DNA from 4 places in the Nonomuraea sp. B12E4 genome. Region 1 is predicted to be linked to each of the others. Evidence: riboswitches for the same ligand, from Rfam matches in the RefSeq annotation. Region 1 holds a riboswitch; each other region holds the start of a gene.

Region 1 (7,687 bases):
GATCATGTGCACCAGGATCCAGCGGTGCGTGCAGTCCTGGCCGTTACGGTCGCCGACCGCGTCCAGGGGCTTGGTGGCCGAGATGGCACGGGCCCGGTCGATCTCGGCCCGCCAGGTGGTGAAGGCCTCCTCGACGGAGGCGGTGTCGACGTCGTTGAAGTCGGCGTCGTTGTCCACGTCCTTGCCCCAGAGCTTGGGGATGTCCTCGCCGTCCAGGACCCGGCGGAACCACGTGCGTTCGACGTGGGCCATGTGCCTGACCAGCCCGAGCAGCGACATGGTGGAGGGCTCCGCGGAGCGCCGGCGCAGTTGCTCGTCCGACAGATCCGCGCATTTGACGGCCAGCGTGCCGCGGTGCCATTCGAGCCAGTTGTTGAGCACGGTCAGCTCGTCGCCGACAAGGGGTGGAGGGACGCGGGTATCGATCACGGGATCCGACCCTACCCGGTGACCGGTCCTGATCTCACCTGGCTTTTCGCCTGGAAGAGGCGGTGGACCGCCTCCCGTACCGTGGCGTCCCTGACGTTGGCCACGAAGTCGTCGGGGGTGTCGCCGCACAGGTGCCGTAGCTCGGGGGATTCGTCCAGGAGGTCCTGGATGAGGGTCCGCTGCGGGGTCAGGCGGCGGGGGCGGCCCCGGGCGTCGGCCAGGCAGCCGTGCCGGCCCGTGTAGACGAAGGCTCGCGAGCCGTTCAGGGCGAGTGTGCGGCGGTCGTAGTTGGGCTCGGTGAGGTCCAGGGCCGCGAGCTGGACCTCGTCGAGCCAGAGCACGAACAGCCTGGACGTCTCGCCGGGGGTCTCGATCGGTGCGGCCGGCACGTAGCCCCAGCGGCTCACGTGGGCGGAGACGCCCGGGGCGATGCCGGGCACGTCGGCCATCGTCATGGGGACGACCGGGTGTACCCGGTGATCGCGGAACTTTCTCAGTAACTGGCTGGGCGCGGCGTTGGAGCCGACGGCGACGACCTGGTGGCGCAGGCGCATCGGCGGGCGGTCCAGGCGGGCCAGAAGGTCGGCCAGCCGTTCGCCCCCGGCCCGCCACCCCTCCCCCGCGGCCCGCAGCGGCACGTACGCGTCGTCCACCAGGACGCCGGGGCGCGCCGGGATCCGGCCGGGGTAGGTGAGCGGGCGGGACATGGGGTCGTCCTCGAAGAGCCGCATCCCAACAGCATGGCCGCCGTCCGCCCATGCCGCGTCACCTGCCCGCGACGGAGGCCCGGAGCCGGGCGGTGCTCTCCCTGCGTCCCCAGGCGATCACCGCGCAGAGCACCAGCAGGACCAGGGGCAGCACCATGGTGCCGCCGGACAGGAACAGCTCAGTCAGCGTCGCGCACACCATCAGCCCGCCGAGCGCCAGCCCGGCCGGGCCCGCGAGCCGGGGCACGACCAGCCCGACGGCGCCCACCACCTCCAGCACGCCGACGAAATGGCGGAACCAGTCGCCGAGCCCGATCGCCTCGAACGTCGAGGCGGACGGCTCCGCGTTCGCGAACTTGCCCAGGGCCGACATCACGAAGAACCCCGCCACGACCACCTGCAGGGCCCACAAGGCGACGGTGCGGGCCCTCCGGGGCCGGGTGGGGCTCGGTGCGTTTGTCATGATCTCCAGCCTCCTCTAAATGCCGTGACACCGACGCTAGGCTCCCAGGCCGCCGCGGAGAATCGATCTAGGTGCCCGGCGGGGGTGTACATAAGTGCACCCCGCCGGGATTCATGCTCCGCTGAGGGCCAGGGAGCCGGGGATGGCGGCGAACACCGTTCGCAACTCGGCCGCGAGGCGGGTCACCCACGCCCCGCCACCGTCGTCCATCCGCGCGAGCACCCTCCTCGGGCGCCGCCTGCACGGCAAGGCGGTCATCGACCTCACCTGAATCAGCCGCCGGCGCGCTCAGAACATCGAGATGTGCACGTGGTCGTAGTGGTTCTCGGTGATGCTGCCGCGGTTCTCCATCGCGCGCCAGCCGGAGCCGAGGTTGATGCGCTGCTTCCAGATCACGTACTTGACGCCCAGCTTGCCCTTGTTCTTGAGGGCCCATTCCGCGAGGCGGTCGCCCAGGGCGTTGTTGGCGCCGCTGGGCGTCGTGCCGCCCGTGCTCATCATGAAGTCGCAGGCCCGGCCCAGCGGGTGCTCACCGCTGGCGCCGGCCCGGAAGCAGCCCACCGCGAACGGCAGCGCGAAGTTCTTCTGCACCTGCGCCCGCATCAGCCGCGTGCGCTCGGTGATGTTGTCGGCGCCGGTCGGCAGTTCGGGCGCCCAGCTACCGTCGCCGTTGCGGCCGGGCCCGAACGGCACGAGATCCTCGAGCTTCTCGCGGATGTCCTTGATGACGTCCTCGGCGTCGTCGCGCTGCCCGGCCACCTCGCCTGCGTCCTCGCGGATCCGGGTGGCCAGGCGGCCGGCCTCGTCGGCGGCCTTCTTCCGCTCGTCACGGGCCCTGGCCACGGACTCCACGACGGCCTGCTGCTCGATCGTGAGCTGCTCGATCACGGCCGCCCCCGCGCCGTTCTCCGGCAGCATGAAAGCGGGCACCGAGGGGTCGCCGTTCTGGTAGCGCAGCCTGGCGATCTCGGCCACGCGCTGCTGGGACGTCTCCAGCGTGCGCTCGGCGGCGGCCAGGCGCTCCTTGGCCGTCTTGGCGGCCTGTTGTGCCTTGGCCAGCTCGACCCGCTTGAGGTTGTACTTCTCGATGAGCTTGTCGACCTTGCCGTTGAGCTGCTTGAGCTGGGCGCGGAGCTGGGCTTCCGTGGGTTTGGGGTCAGCCGACGCCGCGGTCGCCGGACCGAGGGCGACAGCGGTGGCGGTGATGAGACCAATGGCAAGCGTCGCGGGGGACGATACCGCCAAGAGGACATTCCTCTCCCTCAGCCTGCCGAGTTAGCTGACGGGTTCGGGCGTGGGAGCCGCCTGCCACGTACGTGGATTCACCCGCTGGTGCATGGGTCCCCGGCTCCCGGGCAACACGCCCGGGATTAGGCATGCAACGACCGTTACGGCCGGTGCATATCGGGATATTAGTGGTAGATCGCGAGTCATGCGACCTTAACTAGAAATCTATTAGTGATCTACCTGTGACCGAAGCATGCGTGCGGCCTCTTCCGGCAGCACGTCGTTGACGAACGCCCCCATCGCCGACTCCGAGCCCGCCAGATATTTCAGCTTCCCGGGCGCGCGCCTGATGCTGAACAGCTCCAGGTGCAGGTACGCCAGCTCCCTGTCCTGCCGCACGGGCGCCTGGTGCCAGGCCGAGATGTACGGCATCACCACCCCGAACAGACCGTCGAACGCCCGCAGCACCGAGGTGTAGAGGGGCGCGAACGCCACCCGCTCGGCCTCCGACAGCGCCGCCAGGTCGGGCACCTGCCGGTGCGGGTAGATGTGCACCTCGAACGGCCACCGGGCGGCGGCGGGCACGAAGGCCGTCCACAGCTCGTTGGCGGCCACCACCCGCGTCCCCGCGGCCCGCTCGGCGGCCAGCACGTCGGCGAACAGGTTTCCCGGCCCCCGATGCCGCGCGGCGGCGCCGAGTTGCAGCTTGGTCCTGGGCGTGACGTACGGGTAGGCGTAGATCTGGCCGTGCGGGTGGGCGAGCGTGATGCCGATCTCCTCACCCCGATTCTCGAAGACGAACACCTGCTCCACACCCTCGATCCCGGACAGCTCGGCCGTGCGGTCGGCCCACGCCTCCATGACCAGGCCCACCTGGGCGTCAGAGAGCCGGGAGAACGAGGAGGAATGATCCGAGGTGAAGCACACCACCTCGCACCTGCCCACCCCCGGCCGCGCTTCGCTCAAGCCGCCCACATCGTGATAAGTCCCAAGATTTCCGGAAAAAGAGGGAAAACGGTTCTCGAACGCCACCACGTCGTAGTCGTAGGCCGGGATCTCCGTCGACCGCGTGTCCGACGACGGGCACAACGGGCACTCCGCCGCCGTGCCCGCCGGCTGGAACGTCCGCGTCTGCCGGTGCCCCGCCACCGCGACCCACTCCTCGGTCAGCGGGTCGTACCGCAGCTCCGAGGCCACCGGCCGGGGCTCGAGCGGACGCCGGTCGAGCGCGCTCCTGTCGGCGTCGTCCCGCCGGTCGAAATAGATCAGCTCCCGGCCGTCGGCCAGGTGGGCGATGGTGCGTTTCAACTCGAGTCCTCCGCGATGATCAGTTCTCCGGCCCGTTCGGCCAGCTCGGTGCGTGCTTGCTCGGGCAGCCCCGCGTCGCTGACGACCACGTCGGCCTCGGTCAGCTCGGCGATGGTGCTGATGCCGACCGTGTTCCACTTGGTGTGGTCGGCGGGGACGACCAGCCGGTGCGCGGCCGCCACGAGCTCCCTGTCGGTCTCGGACTCGAGCAGGTTGGGCGTGGTGAACCCGGCGCGCACGCTCATCCCGTGCACGCCGAGGAAGAGCGTGTCCACGTGCAGGCGGCGGATCGCGGCCACGGCCACCGGGCCCACCAGGGCGTCGGACGGGGTGCGTACGCCACCGGTGAGCACGACGGTGCGGTCGGCGCGCGGGTTGCGGTGGAAGACGTCGGCCACGGGGATCGAGTTGGTGATCACGGTCAGCTCGGGCACGGAGATCAGGTGGTGGGCCAGCGCCCACGTGGTGGTCCCGGCGGACAGCGCCACGGCGGTGCCGGGGCGCACGAGCCGCGCGGCCTCCCGGGCGATGATCTCCTTCTCCTGCTGCTGGCGGGCGGACTTGGCGGTGAAGCCGGGCTCCTCGGTCGAGCCGGGGCCGAGCGCGGTGGCACCGCCGTGCACCTTCTCCAGGAGCCCGCGTTCGGCCAGCACCTCAAGGTCGCGGCGTATGGTCATATCAGACACGCCGAGCTCGCGTACGAGGTCGGCGACGCGGACGCCGCCGCTGCTGCGCACCCGTTCCAGGATCGCCTGTTGACGCTGCTGTGCGAGCACGCCCGCTCCTTCCAACAGATTCCACCAAATTATGACACGCGATTGTTGGGGAATGTTAGTTCGGAGTGGAGTGCTTGCGCAGGCTGGGCAGGCGAGAGACGTTGGTGACCCATGACGCACTGATCACCGGAGGTGGGCTTATGGCCAGGCGCGCACGCAAGGGCAAGGCACGCAAGAAGAAGAAGGCCAACCACGGCAAGCGCCCCACGGCCCGTTGACGGATGGCCGCCCGCGGCGGGCGGCCATCCGGGAGCCGGGGATCTCAGCCCGGCAGTTCGGTGAGAGCCTGTTGGATGCGGTCCTGGGGGAGCGTGCGGTCCTCCAGCCGCCCGGCCAGGTAACGGTCGTAGGCGCCCAGGTCGAAGTGGCCGTGACCGCACAGCGCGGTCAGGATGACCTTCTCCTCGCCGCTCTCCTTGCAGCGCGTTGCCTCTGCGATGGTCTCGGCCAGGGCGTGCGTGGGCTCGGGGGCGGGCACGATGCCCTCGGTCCGGGCGAAGCGGACGCCGGCCTCGAAGCACTCGTTCTGTGAGCGGGTGACGGCCTCGAACAGGCCCAGCTCGTACATGTGGGACAGCAGCGGCGACATGCCGTGATAGCGCAGGCCGCCCGCGTGGATCGGGTCCGGCACGAACGTGTGCCCGAGCGTGTGCATCTTGAGCAGCGGCGTGAGCCCCGCGGTGTCGCCGAAGTCGTAGGCGTAGACGCCGCGCGTGAACGACGGGCAGGCGGCCGGCTCGACCGCGCGGAACACCGTCCCGATCCGGCCCGCCAGCTTCTCGCGCAGGAATGGGAAGGCGAGGCCGGCGAAGTTCGAGCCGCCGCCGGTGCAGCCGATGACCAGGTCGGGCATCTCGGGGAGCTGGCCGAGCGCCTCCTCGCCGATCACCGTCTGGTGCATGAGCACGTGGTTGAGCACCGACCCGAGCGCGTAGCGGGCGTCGGGCGTCGCCGCCGCCACCTCGACGGCCTCGCTGATCGCGATGCCCAGGCTGCCGGGCGAGTCGGGTGCGTCAGCCAGCACCTTGCTGCCCGAGCTCGTCGCGGAGGACGGGCTGGCGTGCACGGTGGCGCCGTAGACCTGCATGAGCGAGCGGCGGTACGGCTTCTGGTCGTAGGAGGCGCGAACCATCCAGATCTGGCATTCCACATCGAACTGGGTGCAGGCGAACGCCAGGGCCGATCCCCACTGCCCGGCCCCCGTCTCGGTGGTGAGCAGCCGGACACCCTCCCGGGCGTTGTAGTACGCCTGGGGCACGGCCGTGTTCGCCTTGTGCGACCCGGCGGGCGAGACGCCCTCGTACTTGTAGTAGATCCTGGCCGGCGTGCCGAGTGCCTTCTCCAGCCGGCGTGCCCGGATCAGCGGCGTCGGCCGCCAGAGCCGGTAGACGTCCAGCACCTCCTGCGGGATCGGCACGTACCGCTCCCCGCTCACCTCCTGGCCGATCAGCTCCATCGGGAAGAGCGGGGCCAGGTCGCCGGGTCCGACGGGCCGCCGGGTGCCGGGATGCAGCGGCGGAGGCGGTGCGGCCGGCAGATCAGGAACGATGTTGTACCAGTTGCTCGGGGTCACCCTCCCCAGTCTGCGCCCGTCACGCGCCGCGTTCCAGTACGACCTGCCGGGAGCCCGCGTTCACTCCCCCACCAGCAGCGCCGGGCGCTCCGGGTGATCGGCCCTGACCACGACGTCGGCGGCCCGCTGGGGCCGTGCCTCGCGCTCGTACCGGGCGTAGGCGGGCAGCCGCCACCGCTCCTCCTCCGGGGTCCCGCGCTCCAGGGCCCCCGCCGACAACCACACGTGCACGCTCAGCTCGAACCCCAGCCCCCGCCCCAGCAGCAACGTCCCGTCCACCACCACGACCCCGCCGGCGGGCAACTGCTGGTACGGCGTCCGGTACGCCCGATCCACCCGGGTGTCCCACAAGGCCGGCAGCACCCGTCCCGACCCGCCGGGGTCCAGCGGCTCCAGCACTTCCCGCCGGAGCGCCTTGACGTCCAGCCAGTCCTCGTAGAAGGCGTCCGGGTCGGTCCTGCCGTGCTCCAGTCGCAGCGAGGCGGGCCGCAGGAAGTCTCCCGCCGACACGCGCAGCACGGGCCGCCCGCGCAACCTCAGCGGCGCCACGAGCCCGTCGGCGAGCCACCCGGGCCGCGCGGGCGGGGCCCCGTCGACGGCCACCCGCACCCATTCCTCTCGCGGCCGCCCGGCGATCCGCTCGGCCAGGTCCTCGACCAGGACGTCCCAGGAGATCGGTCGCGCACGCATCGAGATCAGCTTACGGCCCCCGCCAGAGCGCCCTGGAGCCGTCACAGGGCACCTCCCCGTCCCAGACCTCGCCGGCGGTGCCCCCGGCCAGCAGCGTGGAATCCTGCGCGGTCCACCCGCGGGCCACGAGGACGGCCCGGGCGATCCGGCGAAGGTTTCGTATGTCGGCCGGCCTCGCGGGCGGAAACACGAAGGCCAGACCATCCCACCCGGGATGACCTGGCCTTTCACCGTCTGGAGCGGACGACGGGAATCGAACCCGCGTAGCTAGTTTGGAAGACTAGGGCTCTACCATTGAGCTACGTCCGCGCGAACCGGTCGGAGTCTGGTCTAGACTTCATCCGGTCGTCAGGGCGTAAGCGTACCGGAGTCGCGGGCCGCTTGCGCAACCGGACGATACGGGGCGTGGCGCAGCTTGGTAGCGCGCTTGCTTTGGGAGCAAGAAGTCGCAGGTTCAAATCCTGTCGCCCCGACCAGCTCAGCGGCCCCTTCCCATGCGGAAGGGGCCTTCTGC
Region 2 (7,687 bases), on a different contig from region 1:
ATGGCGGTGCGTTCACCGCTCGTTGCGAAATATGGTGTTTGTGTTGAGCGGCGGGGCGGGATGGCTGCGGGCCGGTCGGTGGTATGTGCGGTTGAGGGGGGTCAATGTCGATTACGCGTGATATGGGCGATCTGACCGAAATCCTAGGTGGTGACTTACGGCAGCCGGGACCGACGGCGCTACGCATACTGGTGGGGGCGCACCTGCGGCGGCTGAGGGAATCCCGGGGGATCAGCCGGGAAAAAGCTGGATACACCATCCGAGCATCACATTCCAAGATCAGCCGGATGGAATGCGGGCGCTGCAGCTTCAAGCTCCGCGACGTGGCCGACCTGCTCACTCTCTACGACATGGCCGACGGCGCCGAGCGCTCCGCCTTGCTGGCCCTGACCGAGCAGGCCAACGCGCCCGGCTGGTGGCAGGACTACCGCGACGCGATCCCCGACTGGTCCGAGCCGTATCTCGGGCTGGAGCAGGACGCGGCGCTGATCCGTACCCATGAGATCCAGTTCGTCCCGGGGTTGCTGCAGACCGAGGACTACGCCCGCGCGCTCATCGCCCAGGGGCTCAGGCACGAGTCCGCGGAGCTCATCGAGCGCCGCGTCGAGGTGCGCATGCGCCGCCAGCGGATCCTGGCCGCCTCCACGTCGCGCAAGCTCTGGGCGGTGCTGGACGAGGCCGCGCTGCGCCGCCGGGTCGGCGGCGGGGCGATCATGCGTGATCAGCTCCGCCATCTCGGTGAACTGGCGGAGTCGCCGCACATCACGCTGCAGGTGATGCCGTTCAGCGCCGAGGGCGCGATCGGTGGCGTCGGGCCGGTCACCATCCTGCGGTTCGCCCAGGCGGACCTGGACGACGTGGTCTATCTCGAACACTTCGCCAGTGCGCAGTACCTCACCAAGCCCTCCGAGGTCAGCCCCTACCAGCAACTGATGAACGAACTCATCGTGCAGGCGCCGCCCCCGGCGGCGACCGGGGAGATCCTGCGCCAGGCAATGGCGGCGCTGTAGGGGGTCGAAGCCCGCGGGCTCTGGGCGTGTGGGCTCTGGGCGTGTGGGCTCTGGGCGTGTGGGCTCAGGGCTTGTGGGCTCAGGGCTTGCGGGCTCAGGGCTTGCGGGCGACGCCGCACAGCGCGTCCACCTCCGCGAGCGGGGAGAGGGGGTCGGGGTCGGGGCGCCACAGCGGGAGGGACACCACGCCCGGCGGGGCCAGTCGCAGCCCGTCGAAGAACGCGGTGAACTCCTCTCGGGTCCGCAGGTTGTACGGCGCCCCCGGCCCCCGGTTGTAGGCCTCCTGGGCCTGGTCGAGGGCCTCACCGGTGACCACGTTGACGCCGTCCCACAGGGCCAGGTGGCTGCCGGGTGGCAGGGCGTCCATCAGCCGTGCCACGATCGCGTGTGCCCCCTCGTCGTCGGACAGGAACCCCACGACCCCCATCAGCATGAGCCCCACGGGCCGGGTGAGGTCCAGGGTCCTGGCCGCGGCGGCGATGATCGCGCCAGGGTCGCGCAGGTCGGCCTCGACGTAGTCGGTGGCTCCTTCCGGCGTGCTGACCAGCAGGGCGCGGGCGTGGGCGAGCACGAGGGGGTCGTTGTCCACGTACACCACCCGGCAGGACGGGTCGGCCCGCTGGGCTACCTCGTGGGTGTTGTCCACCGTGGGCAGGCCGGTGCCGACGTCGAGGAACTGGCTCACGCCCGCCTCGTCGACCAGATAACGCACGATGCGGGCCAGCAGATGCCTGGACAGGCGGGCAATATGCACAATATCCGGGAATGATTGACTGAAATGGTCACCTACTTCGCGGTCGATGTCGTAATAATCCTTGCCGCCGAGCCAGTAATTCCACATGCGTGCGGTGTGCGGCATCGAAGTGTCGATCCGGGGCGGGCGCGCGCGACCGGTGGGAGGGAAATCACCTGTCATATGGCTTCTCGTCATTTGTCGGATTTGGGGGGGTGATCCAAAGCTGGCGCACGCGGAAAGATGTGAAATAGCACTCGCGCGCAGCTCGGGCCGGATCACCAGTTCTCGATCGAGCCGAGCAGCTCCGTTACGGCGTCCGCGTCCCCCGGCCGGGGCGCCGGGGGCGAACTTCAGCGCGGGGGCGCCGTAGGTGAGCACGGACTCCATGGCTCAATCCCTGCCCAGGTGGGTGCGGATCACCTCGGCGAGCGGCTCACGCCGGTCGCAGGCGTCGAAGGCGAAGCGCGCGCCGCAGCCGGCCACCTCCCGGTAGACCAGCACGAAGGGCGCGGGCCTGGCGCCGAGCTCGCGCAGCCGCTCGTCCGCCGCCCTGCCCGCCTACCTGCCGGGCAACGGCGGCCTGCTGGCGGCCGTCGCGCTCATGGCCAAGGGCTGGGACGGCGGCCCGCCGCGGGCACCCGGTTTCCCGGAATCCTGGACGGTCCGCCACGAGGGCCTGCGCGCGTGGCCCTGAGTCACTGTGCCAGGCGTGCCGGGAAGCCGCCGGTGGCGATCGGGCCCCAGCGGTCGATGTGCAGCCGGATCAGCGACTTGTCCTGCCGGACCATGGCGGCGCGGTAGTCGTCCCAGTCGGGGTGCTCGCCCGCGATGCACCGGTAGTAGTCCACCAGCGCCTCCAGGGCCTCGGGCATGTCGAGCACCTCGGCGCGCCCGTCGACCTGCACGTACGGGCCGTTCCAGTCGTCGGACAGCACGCAGATCGAGGCCCGCTCGTCGCGCCGGGCGTTGATCGCCTTGACGCGGTCGGGATAGGTGGAGACCACGATGCGGCCGCCGTCGTCGACCCCGCAGGCGACGGGCGAGAGCTGCGGCCGGCCGTCCGCGCGGGTGGTCGACAGCAGCCCGTGGTGCCTGGGACGAAGGAAGTCGAGCAGTTCGGGCAGTTCGACGCGGCGTGCGGTAGCGATGTTCGGAGCCATCTCAAGTGCCTTTCAGTCGTACCAAGGCTTTCGATCCTTTCATCCCGCCACCGCGCCCCCGCCCACCCCGGCACCCGCCTCGCGCAGCTCCACGCCGGTCCACGCGGGAGCCGATGGCACAGAAGGTTCCCTGATCTACGGGGTGGTCACCGGACGGGAGCGCCCGGTCCGAGGGGAATGCCGAGGGCCCGCCACGCCAGGAAGAACAGCGTCCAGGCCACCGGCATCACCAGGCTGAGGGGGCAGGGTGAGGGCGATCAGCGTGCCGATGCCGGCGGACCTGCGGTAGCGCTGGACGAAGCCGAGCACCAACAGGAAGTAGGGGCTCATCGGCGTGAGGGCGTTGGTGCAGGAGCCGGCGATGCGGTAGAGCGCCTCACCGCTGCCACGCGTACCCCCATGATGGGGCAACTATCGGTCTCGGCCGTTCGGGTACGGCATGGCTCGGTCCAGAAGTGGTAAAACCTACGGGATAAATATCCCATAAATCGACTCAATGGGAAGTTTGGGGGTATTCGATCAGTTGGACGTGTGAGTGCCGGGAAAAACACACCCGCCCGGCACTCACACCAAGGAGGACGTCATGTCTGTCCAGCACTATCTGGCGGCTGCGATCGTCGTCACAGGTCCCTACCCGAACCCGAGGGACAGGGGCGCCTACAGCAGAAGCGCCCGCCGCCGGCGGCGCCGCCGCTGATCCGCGGGTGGACCTGACGTCACGGCGATGACCATGACACCTTGGCGGAGCGACGCCAGGACGTACGCGACCTTGACGCCGCTCCGGACATCACTGACGGCGGACCTGCTCATCACGGGCGACTACGGGCGATGGCGCAACGGTGGCGGTACCTGGTGATCGCGGGGGCGATCGGGCCCGTCACCACCATGAAAGCGGCTAGTTCGGGCGTGCATGGGAGCACGCCGCCGGCCAGTCGATACGCGGCCCCACCCCCGGACTCCACAAGGAGCCCAGGGGTGCGCGGCGGTTCAGGGGGTGTAGACCGCTCAACGTACGCCGCGCGGTCCAGCGCTCGCCGCCCAGGGTGACACCCGCTCCATGCGCGAACATGCTCGGCTTCGACGACTTCAACAAGCTCATCGGCCTGGACGAGCACGCCACCCTGGAGGAGCGCTACCAGGCGCCGGACTGAGCGGTCGGCGGTCAGGCCGTCTGGCGGCCCAGGCCGCGCAGCTGGCTGGGAGTCAGCGTCGAGACATCCTGGTCGATGGGCGACTCGGAGTACTGGTGGATGGTCCAGGACTTCCAGTCGGCGGGCGGGGTGACCGTCCCCCTCTGCTTGCCGTAGTGGGCGACCCACAGCGGGTACTCCGACAGGCCGTGGCCGTAGGTGTCGGCGAAGCGCCAACTGCTGTAGAACATCGGGGCGACGCCGGTCTTGTCCTTCACGTACGACAGCCAGGTCCTGGCCCAGTCGTTGACCTCGGAGACGGTCTTGCCGTCGGTGGTCTCCAGGTCCAGGACCAGCAGGTCGCCGCGCTTGGCGGGCTGGGCGTTCACCGTGGCCAGGAAGAAGTTCGCCTCGGCGATCGGGTTGTTGCGCGGGTGACCGTAGTGGTACGCCCCGCGGACGATGCCCTTCTTGCCCAGCTCCTGCCAGTGCCGGGCGAAGGAGGCGTCGCGGAAGTCGAGGCCCTCGGTGGCCTTGATGATGCCGAACTGGGCGGAGCTCGTGGTCCAGTTGTACAGCGGCTGGTGGTTGGAGATGTCCTGGCCGTAGGTGAGCTGCCCTGGCTGCGCCTGGGCCGCGGGCACCAGCGGCTCGTCGTTGTCGGTGACGGACGCGAGCGCGGTGCCGGCCGCGGCGGCGGTCGTGCCGGCCAGGAGAACGCCGGCGATGGCGAGGCTGAAGCGTTTGCTTGGGTTCAGCATGAGGGCGGTGACTCCTTGCTTCCACGCGCCTACCGGGTTAGCTGACGGGTTCGGGCCTGGAAGTGCCCTACGCCCGCCGGTCTGAGCCGGCGGGCGATTCACCCCCGAAGATGGGTCCCCGGCCCCGCACCGAGTGCGGATTAGGCCTGGTCAACGAACTGGCAACACTACGACGAACGCTTGTCAAAGCATCGGCCGCGCTTGCCAAAAGGTATATATCGATACTTAAAGGTGGCAAGTAGGTCAAATGCGGCTGCGGTGGGTAACGTGCGGAAACCCCGGATCCGTAGGGGTTGTGGGCTCGGTAAAGAATCCTTGGGGTGTGTCGGTAAACGCCCTGTCGGCGGCATCCGAGGGGTCTCGGGATGCCCTGGTGACTGCCAGTCATGGTGCTTGTCATGTGGTACCGGTGTGCCAGCCGGGATTTCCGCGCCTTTCGTTGCACACTGGCTCGATGGGGGTGCGGGTCAGGGTCGAAGGCGTCGTGCAGGGGGTGGGCTTCCGGCCGTTCGTGCACGGGCTCGCGACCGGGCTGGGGTTGGCGGGGCTGGTGGGCAATGACGCCCGCGGCGTCTTCGTCGAGCTGGAGGGCGGCCGGCGGGAGATCGAGGAGTTCCTGCTGCGGCTGGAACGCGACGCGCCGCCGCTGGCCGCCATCGACCGCGTGACCGTCACCTCCGGCGTACGGGCGGCGCGGCCGGAGGGCGGGTTCCTGATCGTCGAGAGCGACCCCTCGGGCCTGTCCCGCGCACTGGTGTCGCCCGACATCGCCACCTGCGCCGACTGCCTGGCCGAGCTGGCCGACCCGGCCGACCGGCGCTACCGTTACCCCTTCGTCAACTGCGTCAACTGCGGGCCTCGGCTGACGATCGTGCGCGGGCTGCCGTACGACCGGCCGCTGACCACGATGGCGGGCTTCGCGATGTGCGCCGACTGCCGGGCCGAATACCACGATCCGGCGGATCGGCGCTTCCACGCCCAGCCCATCTGCTGCCCGGCGTGCGGCCCCCGCCTCAGCCTGGTCGGCGCGCCGGGCGAGCCACCGGCAGGCGCCGCCGGGGCCCTGGCGGGCATCGCGGGGGTGCTGGCGGGCACCGCCGAGGTCCTGGCCGGTGCCGCCGAGGTGCTGCGCGCGGGCGGGGTGCTGGCGGTCAAGGGCGTCGGCGGCTACCACCTGGCGGTGCCGGCCACCGACCAGACCGCCGCCGCCACACTGCGGCGGCGCAAGCGGCGGACGGACAAGCCGTTCGCGGTCATGGTGGCAGACCTGGACGAGGCCCGGCGGCTGTGCGAGGTGGACCCGGTGGCCGCCGACCTGCTCACCGACCGGGCCCGGCCTATCGTGCTGCTGCCCCGGCGCGCGGACGCGCATGTGGCCGACGCGGTCGCGCCGGGCAACCGGCGGCTCGGGGTGATGCTGCCGTACACGGCGCTGCACCACCTGCTGCTCGCCGAGGTCGCCGCGCCGATCGTGCTGACCAGCGCCAACACCGCCGACGAGCCCATCGCGTACGACGACCGCGACGCGTTCGAACGCCTGGCCGGCATCGCGGACGCGTTCCTCACCTACGACCGCCCCATCCACCAGCCCGCCGACGACTCGGTGGTGTGCTCCTTCCGGGGGCAGGCGATGCCGCTGCGGCGCTCGCGCGGCCACGCCCCGCGCCCGATCATGCTGCCCGGCCGGGCGCCCCGGCAGATCCTCGGCTGCGGAGCCGCGCAGAAGAGCACGTTCTGCCTGGCCAAGGGGCGGCGTGCGATCGTCTCCCCGCACCTCGGGGACCTGGCCGACTATGCCACCCTGCGCGCGTACACCGAGGGCATCGCCCGCCTCCAGACCCTGTTCGGCGTGCGGCCCGAGGTCGTCGCGCACGACCTGCACCCGGAATACCCCGCCACCAAGTACGCCATGGAGCTGCTGCCGGACGTGGCGCCGGTCGGGGTGCAGCACCACCACGCGCACATCGCCTCCTGCCTGGCCGACAACGGCGAGTCCGGCCGGGTGATCGGCGTCGCGTTCGACGGGCTCGGCTACGGCCTCGACGGCACGCTGTGGGGCGGCGAGTTCCTGCTGGCCGACCTGGCCTCGTTCGAGCGGGCCGGGCACCTGGCCCCGGTGCCGATGCCGGGCGGCGAGGCGGCGATCCGCCAGCCGTGGCGGATGGCCGCCGCCTACCTGGACGGGGAGGGCGACGCGCTGGCCGTGGCCCGGCGCAACGAGCGCTGGTGGGCCGGCGTGACCTCACTGGCGCGCAGCGCCGACGCGCCGCTGACGTCGAGTGCCGGCCGCCTGTTCGACGCCGTGGCGGCGCTGGTCGGCGTGCGGGACACGGTCGCCTACGAGGGGCAGGCCGCGATCGAGCTGGAGCAGCTCGCCGACCCCGCCGAGCGGGGCTCCTACCCGGCGGCCGTGTCGGACGGAGCGGGCCCCTTCGTGGTGGCCGGCGCGGACCTGGTGCGGGCTGCCGCGGCGGACCTGCGGGCGGGCACCGGCCCCGCCATCATCTCCGCCCGCTTCCACAACGGCGTGAGCGACCTCATCGTGGGCTGCTGCCGCCGGTTGCGCGAGGAGACGGGCCTTTCCGCGGTGGCGCTGTCCGGCGGCGTCTTCCAGAACCTGCTGCTGGCACGGCGCACGGTCGATCTGCTCGGCGAGGCCGGTTTCCGGGTGCTCACCCACACCCGGGTGCCACCCAACGACGGCGGCATCAGCCTCGGCCAGGTGGCCGTCGCCGCCGCCCGTGACCTGTACGGCGACCAGCCCACCCGAACGTGACGCGCCCGCGGGTGCGCCTCGACGCTGATCGGCCACGGCGAGCCGGAACAGCGATCAGTCAGGCTGGTCCTGGTGTGGCCACGGTGAGGCGCCGACCACGACCCCGTACAGGAT
Region 3 (7,687 bases), on a different contig from region 1:
CCTCGGGCGACAAGCTGCCCGTCACCTCGGCGCTGAACAACCTGCGCGGCCAGTTCTTCACCGACTACAACCTGCTGGCAGCCGGGTCGGTGCTGGTGGCGCTGCCGACGCTGATCGTCTTCCAGCTCCTGCACAAGCAGTTCGTCGCCGGCCTGACGCTGGGGTCGACGAAGGGCTGAGGATCCCCGATTCAGAGGAGGGTGTGGAAGCGGGCCGCGACCTGGTCCCAGGCCCATTCGCGGGCGATCCAGTCGCGGCCGCGCGCGCCCATCTTGCGCGCCTTCTCCGGGTCGCCCAGCAGCTCGACCACGGCCTGCGCGATCTCCGCCACGTCCGTGCCGTCCACGACCAGCCCGGTCTCGCCGGGCCTGACGGCGTCGGGCGCGCCGCCGGACGCTCCCGCCACCACCGGCAGCCCGGTCGCGGACGCCTCCAGGAACACGATCCCGAGCCCCTCCACGTCCACCCCGTTCCACCGGGTACGGCACGGCATCGCGAACACGTCGGCGGCCGCGTAGTAGCCGGGCAGGCTCGCGGCCGGCACCGTGCCGGCGAACCTGATCGACTCCCGCCCCGCCGCCAGCCGCTCCAGGGTGCCCCGGTAGGGGCCGCCGCCCACCAGCAGCAGCACCGCCTCCGGCACCGACCGCAGCACCAGCGGCCAGGCCCGGATGAGCTGGTCCTGGCCCTTGCGCGGCACCAGCCGGGACACGCAGGCCACGACCGGGCGGCCTGCCAGGCCCAGCTCGGCCTTGGGTGCTCCGGGGTGGAACTGGGTGACGTCCACGCCCGGCGCGAGCCGTACGAGCTTGGCCGGCGGGATGACGGCGGCCAGCCGCTCGCGCGTGTACTCGCCGAGGTAGGTGACCACGTCGGCGTGCTCCCCGATCCTGCGCAGCGTGGCGCGGAACCCCGGCGCGCTCGCCCACGACGCCTCGTGCCCGTGGGTGAGCATCACCACGCGCCGCGCGCCCGCCCTGCGCAGGCGCGGGGCGAGCAGGCCGAGCGGCGCCGCCGCGCCGAACACGACGGTTTGCGCGCCGTGCTCGGCCACCAGCCCGGCCGCCCGGCGCGCGACGTCCGGGGTGGGCAGCATGAGCCGCGTCGGGTGCCGGACGACGGAGAACGGCTGGCGCCGGTCGAACTCCGCGCAGCCCGGCCAGGCGGGAGCGTAGACGACCAAGCCCGGCGTGCGCAACGCCAGCCCGTGCACGAACGACTGGATGCCGCCCGGGCGCGGCGGGAAGTCGTTGGTGACGATGACCACACTGGTCGCGGCGCCTGTCACGGCACTGGGACGCCGTTCAGCTTGGCCCATGCGCGAGCCATGGCGATGCGCTCGGGGCTGGAGGGATGGGAGGCATACAGGACATATTCCACCCCGTCCGGCGACAAGTCGGAAATATTAGTGATCGCCAGGCGCTTCTGCATGGCGATGAACGTGGCCGGATCCCTCGTGATGTCCAGCGCGTGGGCGTCGGCCCGGGCCTCGATGTGCCGGCTGATCAGGTTCTGGGCAGGGCCCATGAGCAGCGAGCCCAGGGTCATCAGGCCCATGAGCGCGCCGACCGCGCGCGGATCGATGATCGAGGTGACGCCGGCGCTCCGCCGTACCGGGCCGAAGACCAGGAACAGCAGGATCGCGCCCAGCGCCGCGCCGAGGCCGCCGACGAACGTGCCGTAGAGCACGTCGTTGTGCTCGGCGTGGCCCAGCTCGTGCGCCACGACCAGCTCCACCTCGGGCTCCGGGGCCTTGAGCAGCGTGTCGTAGACGACGATCCGGCGTGTGGCGCCGAAGCCGGACACGTACGCGTTGAGCGCGGTCGTCCGGCGCGAGGCGTCGGCGACCAGCACGTCCTCGACCGGTACGCCGTCACGCGCGGCCATGGCCAGCAGGTTCGTCCGCAGCGAGCCCTGGGGCATGGACGTGAAGTCGTTGAACACCGGCTCGATGACCACCGGATACACGAACGACGCCACCACCACCAGCCCGAACACCCCCGTGGCGGCCGGGATCCACCAGCGCCGGACCTTGCGCGCCAGTGCCACCAGGACCAGCAGGGTCAGGGCGAGCAGGAACGTCTCGATGCCGAAGTTCTTGAGCCGGTCGGCGGACCAGCCCGCCCAGTCCTGGGTGGACAGGCCGTAGTCGCGCAGAAGCGTCTCCGACCACATGCCGAGCGGCCACTTGATCACCTCGGCGATCAGGCCGATCATCACGACGCCCAGGATCACCCGCAGCCACCGCGGGCCTCTCAACCGGCCCAGGACCTTCGCTCCGAACGGGGTGGCGACCAGCACCGCCGCGAACGCGATGGTGATGATCAGCGAGAGGTGGCCGGGCAGGCTCGTGGCCGCGTCGAACGCCTGCGCCCGGGCGATCTGCGCGGCGGTGAAGTCCCTGGCGGGGTCGGGGGGCCCCGCGGCCAGCACGTTCCACGGGGTGCCGAACCCGGCCACGGCCACGGCCCCGGCGGCCAGCAGCGCCAGCGCCACCCCGGCCTGCCGCCTCAGCCGCGGGCCGTCGGCCCCCTCGTACCTCAGCCCTTCACCGCTCTTCACGGACACGCCTTCAGGATGCCCCCGCCCAACCCCCTCCGTCTCCGCCACACCCCGTCCAAGCCCCTGTGTCTCCCCGGCGTCCTGCCACTCCGCCCCTGGAGCGGCCCGCCCGTCGTCCAACCGGTCCACCCCTGCCGGGCGCGCCCCGCCCCCGGGCCGCTCCACCCCCGCGGGGCTCGCGCCGTCGCCGGGCCGTTCGGTGCTCGGCCGGGCGGTGTTCGGGGTGTCGGTGGCGGCGGGGGATGGAGCGCCGGGATGGGCGCCCTCCTGCGATGGGTCGTCCGTTTCTCGCCGTTCGCTCATCTGCCTCCCCCTAACGTGAGCTCTTCACGCGAGCCGGTCCCGCACGTAGTCGCGCCACCGTGCCGTCAGCGTGGCCGTGGAGAGCCCCAGCGAGGCGAGTGCCTCCTCGACGCCGGTCGCCCGGGCCGCGCGGTAGAGCCTCACCAGAGTCTCCTCACCGAACCGGTCAGCCAGGAACCGACACGCCAACCAAGCCTCTTGGTACGCCCGCGCAAGCCGTGCGGGGTCCCGCCCGTCCACCGCAAAAGCCGCGGGTCCGGGCAAGGCACTAGGCAGGCGCCCGGCCCGCACCTCGGCGGCGAGCTCGGCGGCCGCCGTCTTCACGGGAAGCCCGGCGTCACGGTAGCCCACGTAGTCGGCCAACCCCTCGTAGAGCCAGGTGGGCAGACCGTCGGTGCCCGCCACGACGTGCGTGAGCTCATGGGTGAGGACCACATCCTTGCCCGTGGAATTGAGCATGGCGAAGAACTCGGGCACGATGATCACCCGGCCGCCGTCCGCCACCGCGGCCAGCCCATCGACGTGCTCCACCCCGGCCAGCTCTGCGGCCTCACGTGCGGTCCGCGGAACGACCACCAGGGGAAGCACCGGCCCGCCGAGCACACTCGCCACCCGCCGCCCGGCCGCGTCGGCCCTGCGCGCCAACTCGTCGAGCGAACCGGGCGCGGCGCGGTGGCCGACGACCAGCGAGTGCTTCCCCCGGGACACGGTCATGCCGTCGGACCAGCGGGCACGCAACCCGGACGGAACGACGGGGACCGAAACCCCGCCGGGGACCGGGCTACGGGCGGGGCTGGAAGTGCCGGCGGGACTTGTGGCCGCCGTCCCGCTACCGGTGGAGGTCAAGGTGTCGGTGGGGACGCTGGCGGTGGTGATGAAGGCGAGGAGCAGTAGCCCGGTCGCCACGCCTGGTCGCCTCACCTGCACGGACACGCTGCCCGATCGTAGTCGGCCCGGACCATCGCCTGCGCCCTCTCCCGGTCGGTCCACTGCGCGTTGGTGCGTGGCTCCCTGTGTGGCTGTCGTGGGATAGGTACCCGAGAAGGCCGTAGGCGGCCCACATGTGGAAGCTTGAGGGGGCCCACACGTGGGAGCTCGGGCGGCCCACTGCTCGCCCGGTATTTCCGTGCGCCGTTACGGCGGGCCATGGGTGGCGGTCAGCGGGCGTCTCCCTGGACATGGCCGGCCACGTACGGCGGGTGGCGTGACGTCGGCTTGCCGTACAAGATCGTGTTTATGAACGTGCCGTACAAGATCGCGTTTATGAAAAACAGCGGCCCCCGCCCAAGCGACGGGCGGGGGCCTGCACTACATGCCGGGGCGGACCGCGCCGACGAACGACGACCTACGCCATCCGTCCAGTTTTTCGATGCGCACCCGTTCGCCCGTCCGCGGCGAATGGATCATTCTGCCCTTGCCGACGTACATGCCCACGTGGCCGAGCCCGCTGAAGAACAGCAGATCACCCGGCTGGAGATTCCGCCAAGAGATCTTGGTCCTGGTGCGGACGAACTGGCTGCTCGCCACGCGCGGGAGTTTCACTCCGGCCTTGCGCCAGGCGAACTGGACAAGACCGGAGCAGTCAAACGAACCAGGGCCTGTGCCTCCATAACGGTACGGGTCACCGATCTGGTTTTTGGCCACGGCGACGGCCTTGCGGGCCTTCGCTTTCTGACGGGCGACCCTGGCCGTGCTCGAGGTCGCGGCGGTTGAGGCCACCGCGGCCGTGGAGGTCCGGGCCGAATCGCTTGTCGTCTCCGCCTGAGCCGTCGGGGCATGGAGGACCAAACCTCCGGCCGTCACGGTCATCGTCAGCGCTACACCACTCAGGGCAAGGCGGGACAGACGGGGGTTTTGCAGGGAATCAGACAGGATTTCTCCTTGTGTCTTCCACGAATGCCTACCGGGTTAGCTGACGGATTCGGGCCTGGAAGTAGCCCTACGGCGCGATATGCGCGCCGATTCACCCCTGATCCCTTGGGGAATGTGGGATCGCTGGGTCCCCGGCTCCGTGCCTCCTGGCTGCACGGATTCGGCGGGTCGCCGCCCGACTTATGTGTCTGAATGGTGATATCGACGGCGACCAGCGGATCTTTATCTGTCTCACATCGGAGGGGACCGATGCCGGTTCGCGGCGACATGGCTTGTGCACCGCGACGACGCCAGAAGCTACGCCGAAAGGTCAAGGATCAGCAAAGCGACAGTCATGCTGTAAAGATCAAATAAAGGGGCCAGTAAAGGCAGAAGTCCCTGCTGGAGCCCCAAGCGCCGTTATCAAAAAGTGACCCTGCTCACACTTCTGAACACAGCGCCCTGTCAGGTGCCGATTGTCGCTTTTGTCACAGCTTTCACGCTTCTATCGCGAGCCCCACTCGTGGGAACGCTCCCGCGCGCAGCCGTACGCCCATCGGCGCGGCCGGATTCGGAATGGAGACCGGAGACCTACTATCCGACATAGTTGAAGAGGGCATGCCTGCGACACAACGCGACACGACAAGAGGACCTGGAGTAGCCCGAAAAGCGCCCCACCGCCGACCGAAACGACCTGCCGACAGGCTCCTCAGCCGGAAACCCGCACCAAGGCGGACGTTACGGGCGGACGGCGCCGACGATGGAGCGAGCGTTGCCGGAGAGCGGGACGACCTTGACCACGTCCCCGGTCTGCGGAGCGTGGACGATCTTCCCGTTCCCGGCGTAGATGCTGACGTGCCCCAGCCCTTCGCTGAAGATCAGGTCACCGGGCCGGAGAGAGCTGAGGGAAACCTTGCGGCTGGCCCCCCACGCCCACTGCTGCCACGTCGTACGGGGCAGCGACACCCCGGCCGCCCGCCAGGCCGCCTGGGTGAGCCCCGAGCAGTCGTAACCCCCCGGCCCCGTCCCGCCGAACACGTACGGCTTGCCCACCTGCGCGAACGCGAACCGCAGCACCGCTGCGGCGTTACCCGAGGCCGGCCCGGTGTACTGGATGCCGGTGCTGTTCGGGTTGCCCTGGTTGTAGGCGCCCAGCTTCTTCAGCAGCTTCTTCTGCTGGACGATCAGCTTGAGAACCTCCGAGCGCTCCTTCTCGACGGAGTCGCGCTCCTTGTCCGCCGACTGCAGCGCTTTCTGAGCCTTGTCCCGGTCGGCCTTCAGCCCGCGGTTGGCCCGGTCGAAGGCCGCCAGTTTCTGGGCCCGCTCCCGCGACAACTGCTCGGCCAGCGCCAGCCCCGCCAGTCGGTTCTGGGGGTCGGTCGTGCCGACCAGCCCCGGCCAGGAGGTGACGTCGTTGCCCATCGTGTAGGTCTCGACGGCCATGTTGATCACCTGAGCCCGCAGGTCCGCGACCGTCGCCAGCTTGCGCTTGTAGCTGTCGTTCAGCTCGGTGTAGGAGGTCTTGGCCTTCTTGTAGCGCTCATTGGCCGTGTTGAACCGGTCGACGACCTTGTCAGCCTGATGGTTGAGCTTGTCGAGCTTGGCCTTCGCCTGCCCGATCGTGGGCTTCGGGTCGGCCCCCGCGGGGCCCGTCGGCAACAGCACCAGGCCGATCGCGAGACCAGCGGCTACCGGCACCCGGCCAAAACTCACAGCGTCGCCTCCCAGGGATTATATCTGGGGCGAAATAGTACAGAAGTGGCCGGTGAGGTTGCCCTAAATCCAGCGAAAACTCAGCAACTCGTAACTTAGCCGCGGCCCAGTCTTCGCAGCAGCAAACCAGACGTAACGGGTCTGGCGCCCATCCGCCTGACGGACTCGGCGACCTCGCGGTCGGACGAGACCACGGCGATCGCCCGGCCGGGCGGCTCGGCGCGTACGAGCTGGCGGATCAGGTCGTCGGCGATCTCCCCCGGCGCGCTGAACAGCACCCGCACCCCCCGCGGCGCCACCACCTGCACCGGCGAGTTGAGCTCCGCGCCGTCGAACACCACGGTCACCTCGATCCTGGTCTGCGCCACCAGCCCGCCGAGCCCGGCCATCAACCGGTTGCGCTGGTCGGCGAGGGTGAGCGTGCCGTAGCCGGTCTTGGTGACGTTGTAGCCGTCGATGATCAGGTGCACCTGCGGCAGCGCCAGGAGCTGGTCGAGGAGTTGCGGGTCGTCGTCGGCCAGGGCACGGGCGGGCACGCCGCGCACGCCCGGGCGCTCGCCCGTGATCGCCGCGACCGAGTCGGCGGGCCGGCTGATCGTGCTGGGCAGGGCGAGCTCCCTGCGCAGCCCGGCGGAGGCGTCCTGCAGCGCGTCGAGCAGCACCCTGAGGCGTGCCTCCTCGATGCTCCTGCCCTCGCGGGCGGCCCGCCGCGAGGCCTCAAGCTGCTTCTCCACGTCGGCCAGCCGCTCGCGCAGCCGCCGCAGCTCCGCCTCGCCCGCGCTGCCCGCGGTCGAGGCGGCCAGCCTGGCCTCCTCCGCCGTCCGCTCCATCTCCTCGGCCCGGCGCATCGCGCTCTTGGCCCGCTCGCGGGCGTCGTGGAGCTTGCGGCGCAAGTCGGAGTTTTCCGCGCGGGCCGCCTTGATCTGCTCGCGCAGCCGGTCGGCGTCCTCCTTGGCGGTGTTCTTCTGGGTGGCGAGCTGCTCGCGCAGCCGGGCGACCACCTCCTCGCGCTCGGACCCCTCGGCGGCCACCGCCAGCTGCTCCAGGTCCGTACGGGCGGACTCGATCATCTCCGCCCACCCCGGCGGCCGGGTCAGATAGGCGGCCGCGGCCACCAGCACGGGATCGGCGGCGGGCGGGACGTTGCCGTCGGCCAGCGCCACGACCAGCTCCGGCCAGCCGGCCGCCACCGACTCGGCGACCAGCTCGCGGAACTTCTTGTCGTTCTCGAGCTGCGCGGCTATGGGCGCGCTGCCCA
Region 4 (7,687 bases), on a different contig from region 1:
GCGATCATGAAGGGGCGCAGGTAGAGACTGTGCCCCTCGGTCGTGGGCACCCACTCCTTGTCGGTCTCGACGAGCAGCTCCAGCGACTCCACGAACGTCTCCTCCGGCAGCTCCGGCATGGCCATCCGGACGGCCGAGTGGTTGAAGCGGGCGGCGTTCGCGTACGGGCGGAAGGTCACGATCGAGCCGCCGCTCTGCCGGTAGGCCTTGAGCCCCTCGAACAGCTCCTGCGCGTAGTGGAAGACCGCGGTGGCCGGGTCGAGGGAGAGCGGCCCGTACGCCGCGAGCCGGGCGTCGTGCCAGCCGCGGCCCTCGGTGAAGTCGATGGAGATCATGTGATCGGTGAAGAAAGTCCCGAAACCGGGGTTCGCCAGTACCTGCTCCCGCTCGGCAGCGGTGCGAGCGTGGTCGGAGAGCTGCACGTCGAAGCTGAGCTTCTGAGCGACGGTCATGACGGAGGTCCTTCTCTCTGCGGTTCTGCGCAATCTACCGAAGTCTGTGGGAGTGGGGCACTGCCCGAGGGCGGTGCGTACCTTCCTATTGTCTCGCTATATGGGATGACAAGCGGCTGATGGGGTGGTTCGCCGGTCCGCACACGAAAAAGCGCCTGGAGGTCCTCGTGGGAACCGCCAGGCGCTCGTGGGGACTAGGCGGTCCTAGCCGGATACTCGCGCGGTGATCTCGTCGCCGATCTCACTGGTGGTGCGGCTCGCCCCGCCGGCCAGCCGGTCCACGAGGTCGTCGGCGACGGCCTGCTCGACCCTGGCCGCCTCGGCGTGCAGCCCGAGGTGGTCGAGGAGCATGGCGACCGACAGGATCGTCGCGGTCGGGTCGGCCTTGCCCTGCCCGGCGATGTCCGGCGCGCTGCCGTGCACCGGCTCGAACATGCTGGGCGCGGCGCCCTCGGGGTTGATGTTGCCGCTGGCCGCCAGGCCGATGCCGCCGGCGATGGCCGCGCCGAGGTCGGTGATGATGTCGCCGAACAGGTTGTCGGTGACGACCACGTCGAACCGCTCGGGCTGGCTCACGAAGAACATCGAGGCCGCGTCGATGTGGCTGTAGTCGGTGGTGACCTCGGGATAGTCCGCCGCCACCCGGTTGACCGTGCGCTGCCACAGGTCGCCGGCGTAGGAGAGCACGTTGGTCTTGTGGACCAGGGTCAGCTTCTTGCGGGGGCGCGACCTGGCCTTCTCGAACGCGTAACGCACCACGCGCTCGACGCCGTGGGCGGTGTTGAGCGACTCCTGGGTGGCGATCTCGTGGGGTGTGCCGCGCCGCATGACGCCGCCGGTGCCCGCGTAGAGGCCCTCGGTGCCCTCGCGGACGACGATCATGTCGATGTCCTCGGGCGACTTGCCGGCCAGCGGCGTCGTCACACCGGGGAACAGCTTGACCGGCCGCAGGTTGACGTAGTGGTCGAACTCGAACCGGATGCGGAGCAGGAGCTCGCGCTCGAGCACGCCCGGCGGCACGCTGGGGTCGCCCACGGCACCGAGCAGGATCGCGTCATAGCCGCGCAACTCCTCGAGCACCGCGTCGGGCAGCGTCTCACCGGTGCGGTGATAGCGCGCGGCGCCCAGGTCATAGTGCGTGGGCTCGAACTTCGTGCCGACGGCCTCCAGGACCTTGAGCCCTTCGGCCACGACCTCGGTGCCGATGCCATCCCCGGGGATGACGGCCAAGCGGATGTTACGCGACTCCATGGCGGTACCTTACCGGCTCGTCTCGACTGACGAACACACCATCTCATTTCTCGGACGTCCGATTTTAGGTGGTTTACAACGCTTTGACCGTTTCGTTAGAGTTCGTCCAGCCTAATCCGCACACCGCTGTGTGGAGCCGGGGACCCAAATCTCCCCTGGGGCGAGTCGGCAGCCGCCGTAGGGCCACTTCCAGGCCCGAGCCCGTCAGCTAACCCGGTAGGCCACGTGGAAGGACAGACCATGCCTCGCATCACCACCTGCCTTGCGGCCACCGCCGCCGGGCTCGCCCTGGCCTCTCCCGCCCAGGCCGCCACCTCCCACAGCCCCGACGTCGTCCGCCCCCAGGCCGCCGACTCCGGCGCGATCACGCTGACCGGCCCCCAGGTCAAGCACGTCCAGCAGAAGAGCCAGCCCAAGCCGGCCTGGAAGATCGCCCTCAACTTCGCCATGCGCAAGCGCGGCATCCCCTACGTCTGGGGCGGAACCAGCGACAGCGGGTACGACTGCTCCGGACTCACGCTCAAGGCGTACGCGCACGCCGGGATCGAGCTGCCGCGAACCGCGGCGGAGCAGTACAACGCGTTCTCCAGGAAGATCTCCTGGAACCATCTCAAGCCCGGTGACCTGGTCTTCTTCCACGGACTGGGGCACGTCGGGATGGTCTCCAGACCCGGTTACATGGTGAACGCGCCGCACACCGGTGACGTGGTCAAGGAGGAGCCGCTCTCTGACTGGCGCAGGGAGGCGTTCGTGGGCGCCGTCCGGCCCGACCCCAAGGGCGTACGGCTCTCCACGAAGCAACACAACGACCCACCGCCTGCCATGCTCACCGCCACCCTGTGAGCGGACGCGGCCCCGCGGCACCACCGCGGCACCACCGCGGGGCCGCCGCGGGGCCGCCCGGTCACGGCCTCGCAGACGACAAGGCCCTGCCGGGGATGAAGCGGTCGGCCGGTTCTACCGGCTGGAGTTCTGGGGCGCGCCGCCGTTGTCCCGACGGTCCAGCGCGATCTGCAGGGCCTCGGCGGCCTGGTCCTCGTGCTCTTCGGCGCGGTTGGCGGCATACATCTCGTACATGTGACTCATCTCATTTCGCGAGCGTGCCAATGGGGACTCGGATCCCGATCGCGAATCCGATCGGGCCTGACCTCGTGGTCCGGGTCGCGGACCGGACGAAAAGGGGCTTACCGGCCGACGCATCGCCACACCCCGCGGCGGGTCGTCGACCTGCCCTAACAGGCCCCGCCGCGGCAGGTAATGAGTACGAGAACCTGGCGCATATCCCCACCACAGTACCCCGAGCGTCTCGTTGGATGTCCTAGCATCTCGTATCGTGAGACAAACAAGGGGGCCGCCCCCGGTGTGATCCGGGTGGCGGCCCCCTTTGTGGAGCAGGGTCGCTCAGTCCTCCAGGTCCACCGAGCGGCCGCTCTCGGCGCCGATCTCGGCCACGATCTGGTCGGCCACGTCGGCCGGGATCGCCGAGTCGACGGTCAGCGCGATGAGCGCCTTGCCGCCCTTGACGTCCCGGGCCACCTGCATGGAGGCGATGTTGATGCTGTGCTCACCGAGCAGGCGGCCGACCACGCCGACGATGCCGGGCCGGTCGGTGTAGGTGAAGAAGCACAGGTGAGCCGTCGGCTCGATCTCCATCTCGTAGCCGTTGACCTCGACGATCTTCGTGATCTGCCGCGGGCCGGAGAGCGTGCCCGAGACCGAGACCTGACGTCCGTCGGCGAGCACGCCGCGCACGGTCACGACGTTGCGCCAGTCGGGGCTCTCGGAGCTGGTCACCAGCTCCACGGCGATGCCGCGGTCCTTGGCCAGCAGCGGCGCGTTGACGTAGGTGACCTGCTCCTCGATCACGTCGGTGAACACGCCCTTGAGCGCGGCCAGCTCGATCACCCGCACGTCCTGGGAGGCGATCTCGCCGCGCACTTCGACGTCGAGCTTGGTGGCGACCTCGCCGGCCAGCGCGGTGAACACCCGGCCCAGCTTCTCCGCCAGCGGCAGGCCCGGCTTGACGTCCTCGGCGACCACGCCGCCCTGGACGTTGACGGCGTCCGGCACGAACTCGCCCGCGAGCGCCAGCTTCACGCTGCGCGCGACCTGGGTGCCGGCCTTCTCCTGGGCCTCGTGCGTGGAGGCGCCCAGGTGCGGCGTGGCGACGACCTGGTCCAGCTCGAACAGCGGGCTGTCGGTGCACGGCTCCTTGGCGAACACGTCGAGGCCCGCTCCCGCGACGCGTCCCTCCTTGATCGCCGAGTAGAGCGCGCCCTCGTCCACGATGCCGCCGCGCGCGACGTTGATGATGCGTACGGACGGCTTGACCGCGTGCAGCTCCCGGTCGCCGATGAGCCCGATCGTCTCCTTGGACTTGGGCAGGTGCACGGTGATGAAGTCGGCCTGCTTGAGCACCTCGTCGAGGCTGAGCAGCTTGACGCCCATCTGCGCGGCGCGCGCCGGCGGCAGGTAGGGGTCGTAGGCGATCAGCTCGACGCCGAAGGGCTGCAGCCGCTGCGCCACGAGCTGGCCGATCTTGCCCAGGCCGAGGATGCCGACGACCTTCTCGTCGAGCTCGACACCGGTGTACTTGGAGCGCTTCCACTCCCCGTTCTTCAGCGCGGCGTGGGCCTGGGCCGTGTTGCGCGCGCTGGCCAGGATGAGCGCGATGGTCTGTTCGGCGGCACTGGTGATGTTGGAGGTCGGAGCGTTGACGACCATGACACCGGCCTTGGTGGCCGCCTCGACGTCAACGTTGTCGAGGCCGACACCGGCCCGGGCCACGACGCGCAGCTTGGGCGCGGCGGCGATGGCCTCGGCGTCGACCTGCGTGGCGGAGCGCACGATCAGCGCGTCCACCTCCGCGAGGGCGGGCAGCAACTGGGAACGGTCGGCGCCGTCGGTGTGGCGGACCTCGAAATCAGCGCCGAGTACGGCCAGGCCGGCTTCGGACAGTTCCTCTGCGACCAGAACGACGGGCTTGTTCACTGGCGTGGATCCTTCGGACATGCTGCGGGCTTGCGGGGGACACGTCCACGGATCCCCCGGCGGTCCCACAGAGTCTATCCACCGCTTGTGAACGCATTCACGAGATACCACGATGTGAGACAGCGTCTCGCCGTACCCGGCGGCGGCGAAACTCATCCAGAAGCGCATGAATCTTGTCTTGATCGGGAGATTTATTCGCCATTAGCCTGATAAGCCGTGGCCGACTACCTATGGTTCGTCATATGAGCATCGGGAATCCTGCGCTTGCCGACGTGCTCGCCCGGCATGGCACGCCTCACCGCCTCCTGGGCGCCCTCGCCGACGGTGGAGTCCTGGTGGCAGTGCGACCAGACCGTTCGGTCGTCCTGGGGACGACCCAAGCCGGTGACCGGGTGCTTCTCGGTTACACCGGCCCTGCTACGTACGCCAGGCACCGTGGCAGCCATTCCCTCTCGGCGTGCGACGCCGACACCATCCTGGACATCCAGCGCGTCACGGGCGTGCGGGAGATCGTGATCGATGCGGCCGGTCCCGCTGCGGCCGCCGTGCCCATCGAAGACCTCCAGCGCTTCCTGACCTCGACGCGCTCGGGGCCGACGCCCGTGCTGTCGGGGGCCGTGCCGGCCGCCTACGCGACGGGTGCCATGGCCACCGTGTCACGCGGATCCGCGGTGGCCCAGGTGGCGCCGCCGAGCACGGAGGCACCCGCCTTCCCGTGGGTGCCCGCGCCGCGGCCGCACCTGTCGGGGCCCATGCAGCAGGTGGACCCTGGGTACCGGCGGTGCACGCATCCGATCCTGCCCGCGCTGCGGCAGGCGATCGCGTACCTGCTGGTGGACTTCCCGCTGGTGCACCACGTGTGGATCTCCGAGGCCCGTACCGCGTCCGGGGCCCCCGGGATCATGCTGCACGTCAAGGTGCACATGTCGGCCGCCGAGGACGTCGTACGCGATCTGCACCGCCTGGTGCGGGCCCGGCTGCCGCAGTTCGCGGCCTCGGGGGCGCCGATCCTCATGGCGAGGGTGGCGGACACGCGCAGCGAGCGCCGGATGATCGAGATCGGCGCGCACGTGGTGTGCGCCGACGTGCGGGACTGACGCACACGCACGGCCGGGGCCCGGGGAAACCGGGCCCTCGCCGTGCGTGACGCCGAGTAGGCCTACCGGACAAGCGCGGGGCGATGATGCTGGCCGCGCTGCTGTTCGGCTGCGGGCCCGCGCTGGCCATGGCCACCCCCGTCTTCGGCCCGGTCTTCGCCCACGTGGTGATCCTGCTGGTCGGCGGTGGCATCGCGGCAGCAGTCGCCGCTCCCCCGCCAGTGCCCTGGCGATGGCGACCCGCTGGCGCTGGCCGCCGGACAGCTCCTCGGGGAAGCGGTCGGTCCCGAGGTGGGCCGGTCGAGGCCGCCGGCCAGGTTGAGCAGCGTCGACTTGCCCGACCCCGACGGGCCCATGACCGCGACCAGCTCACCCGCCGTGACCTCCAGGTTCACCCCCTTCAGCGCGTGCACGTCGCCATGCTCGCGGGTCACGTCCGCCAGCCTCACCACACTCATCGAACCTCCTTGAAAACGGCCTCGCAGTGGTCCAGCCAGCGCTGCTCCGCCTCGGTCCTGAAGATGGAAGCGTCGATCACCAGCCGCTCCGCGAGCCCCTGTGTCGCGGAGCGTTTGGTCCTGGTGAGCTCCTGCAGGGCGCGCATGGTGGCCGCGCGCTGGGCCTGGATGACCTCGGCCACGTCGACGGCGCCGCTGGCGACGGCCATCGCGATCTTGATGGCGAGTTCGTCCCTGGGCCGGTCGCCGGGGGCGACGGGGGTCCCGAACCAGCGCTCCAGCTCCCCGCGACCGGCCTCGGTGATCGCATAGACCGCGCGGCCCTGTTCGTCGGCACCGGCGGGCTCGACCAGGCCGTCACGTTCCAGGCGGGCGAGCGTGGTGTAGACCTGCCCGATGTTGAGCGGCCAGGTCCCTCCCGTCGATGCCTCGAATTCGCCCCGGAGTTGGTAGCCGTAACGGGGCCCGCTGTTCAGCAGTGCGAGCAGTCCGTGTCTGATCGACATAGATACGGAGTATGCATACTGAGTATGCTGTTCGCAACTCGATACGCGTATTCTGGACACGGAACGCGGTTCAGGCCGATACTCGCTCTATGAGCTCCACGCACCCGCACTTTCGGGCATCCGACGGTGAACGCGACCGTGCGATCGACGAGCTCAGGGACCGCGCCGTGGAGGGGCGGATCTCGCACGACACGTTCGTGGGCCGGGTGGACCAGGCGCTGCGCGCGCGCAACCAGCATGAGCTGGACGAACTGGTGGCCGATCTGCCGCGGCGGCAGACGTTCCGGCAGCGGCTGACCGACGCCGTGGCGTCGATGTCGGATTTCACCAGCAAGCTGCAGTCGGCGTGGCGCAAGCCCCGGCTGCCCCGGCTGGCCCTGCCGGACGACAACCGGCTGCGTTACGTGGTGGGCCGGGGATCGGCATGCGATCTCGTGCTGTCGGACCTGACGGTCTCCCGGGTGCACGCCGAGTTGCGGCGCGAGGGCGACGGGCAGTGGATGCTGGTCGATCTGGGCTCGCTCAACGGCACCCGGCTCAACGGGTGGCGGCTGGTGGGGCCCGCCCGGGTCAAGTCGGGGGACGAGATCTCGTTCGGCGACTGCGGGTTTCTGCTGACGCACGGCCAGCCGACCTGACCTCGCGATCCCTGTAAATACGGATATTTGCGGATTGCAGGGTGGGGTGCGCTGATCCAGGATCTCATGCGATCCCCCAGTCTTTTGGAGACCTCATGCGGCGCACCTCAGTCTCCCTCGCCGCGGGCGCGCTCGTCGCGGCCCTCGCGTGGGCTTCCAGCCCCTCCTTACCGGCCGTCGCGCTCGATCCATCGGCGGGCGTGGCCGACCTGACCCAGGACATCAACCAGATCCTCGCCGACTCGCGCCTCACGATCGCCAGGGCGGGCGTCGTGGTCAAGAGCGCCCAGACCG

The links. A riboswitch is a leader RNA that binds a small molecule or an ion and turns the genes downstream of it on or off. The one in region 1 is predicted to bind cyclic di-AMP.
Region 2: linked by a shared signal. The riboswitch ahead of ABGB18_RS36565 (GH25 family lysozyme) and the one ahead of ABGB18_RS37820 (hypothetical protein) in region 1 are both predicted to bind cyclic di-AMP.
Region 3: linked by a shared signal. The riboswitch ahead of ABGB18_RS21880 (C40 family peptidase) and the one ahead of ABGB18_RS37820 (hypothetical protein) in region 1 are both predicted to bind cyclic di-AMP.
Region 4: linked by a shared signal. The riboswitch ahead of ABGB18_RS16940 (C40 family peptidase) and the one ahead of ABGB18_RS37820 (hypothetical protein) in region 1 are both predicted to bind cyclic di-AMP.

The regions. Positions count from the first base shown of each region.
Region 1 covers NZ_JBDPME010000025.1:9,864-17,550, forward strand. Annotated here, with positions in the region: gene ABGB18_RS37800 (DinB family protein) at 1-429, opposite strand, end outside; gene ABGB18_RS37805 (hypothetical protein) at 441-1,160, opposite strand; gene ABGB18_RS37810 (DoxX family protein) at 1,195-1,599, opposite strand; gene ABGB18_RS37815 (hypothetical protein) at 1,742-1,870, shown strand; gene ABGB18_RS37820 (hypothetical protein) at 1,888-2,844, opposite strand; cyclic di-AMP (ydaO/yuaA leader) riboswitch at 2,850-2,986, opposite strand; gene galT (galactose-1-phosphate uridylyltransferase) at 3,055-4,134, opposite strand; gene ABGB18_RS37830 (DeoR/GlpR family DNA-binding transcription regulator) at 4,131-4,910, opposite strand; gene ABGB18_RS37835 (TrpB-like pyridoxal phosphate-dependent enzyme) at 5,173-6,483, opposite strand; gene ABGB18_RS37840 (uridine kinase) at 6,544-7,173, opposite strand; tRNA gene ABGB18_RS37845 (tRNA-Gly) at 7,409-7,482, opposite strand; tRNA gene ABGB18_RS37850 (tRNA-Pro) at 7,573-7,649, shown strand.
Region 2 covers NZ_JBDPME010000023.1:24,379-32,065, reverse strand. Annotated here, with positions in the region: gene ABGB18_RS36585 (helix-turn-helix transcriptional regulator) at 105-1,010, shown strand; gene ABGB18_RS36580 (SAM-dependent methyltransferase) at 1,105-1,926, opposite strand; gene ABGB18_RS36575 (PPOX class F420-dependent oxidoreductase) at 2,442-2,906, opposite strand; partial or broken gene ABGB18_RS36570 (AbgT family transporter) at 3,053-3,290, opposite strand; gene ABGB18_RS36565 (GH25 family lysozyme) at 4,069-4,797, opposite strand; cyclic di-AMP (ydaO/yuaA leader) riboswitch at 4,807-4,954, opposite strand; gene hypF (carbamoyltransferase HypF) at 5,252-7,573, shown strand; gene ABGB18_RS36555 (DUF6789 family protein) at 7,628-7,687, opposite strand, start outside.
Region 3 covers NZ_JBDPME010000009.1:150,554-158,240, reverse strand. Annotated here, with positions in the region: gene ABGB18_RS21900 (carbohydrate ABC transporter permease) at 1-179, shown strand, start outside; gene ABGB18_RS21895 (glycosyltransferase family 4 protein) at 191-1,288, opposite strand; gene ABGB18_RS21890 (M48 family metalloprotease) at 1,285-2,865, opposite strand; gene ABGB18_RS21885 (hypothetical protein) at 2,890-3,798, opposite strand; gene ABGB18_RS21880 (C40 family peptidase) at 4,174-4,674, opposite strand; cyclic di-AMP (ydaO/yuaA leader) riboswitch at 4,748-4,913, opposite strand; gene ABGB18_RS21875 (C40 family peptidase) at 5,455-6,429, opposite strand; gene ABGB18_RS21870 (NYN domain-containing protein) at 6,525-7,687, opposite strand, start outside.
Region 4 covers NZ_JBDPME010000006.1:229,441-237,127, reverse strand. Annotated here, with positions in the region: gene ABGB18_RS16950 (branched-chain amino acid aminotransferase) at 1-452, opposite strand, end outside; gene ABGB18_RS16945 (3-isopropylmalate dehydrogenase) at 657-1,703, opposite strand; cyclic di-AMP (ydaO/yuaA leader) riboswitch at 1,802-1,941, shown strand; gene ABGB18_RS16940 (C40 family peptidase) at 1,944-2,546, shown strand; gene serA (phosphoglycerate dehydrogenase) at 3,105-4,694, opposite strand; gene ABGB18_RS16930 (hypothetical protein) at 4,937-5,791, shown strand; partial or broken gene ABGB18_RS16925 (ATP-binding cassette domain-containing protein) at 5,990-6,249, opposite strand; gene ABGB18_RS16920 (PadR family transcriptional regulator) at 6,246-6,755, opposite strand; gene ABGB18_RS16915 (DUF1707 and FHA domain-containing protein) at 6,845-7,393, shown strand; gene dacB (D-alanyl-D-alanine carboxypeptidase/D-alanyl-D-alanine-endopeptidase) at 7,489-7,687, shown strand, end outside.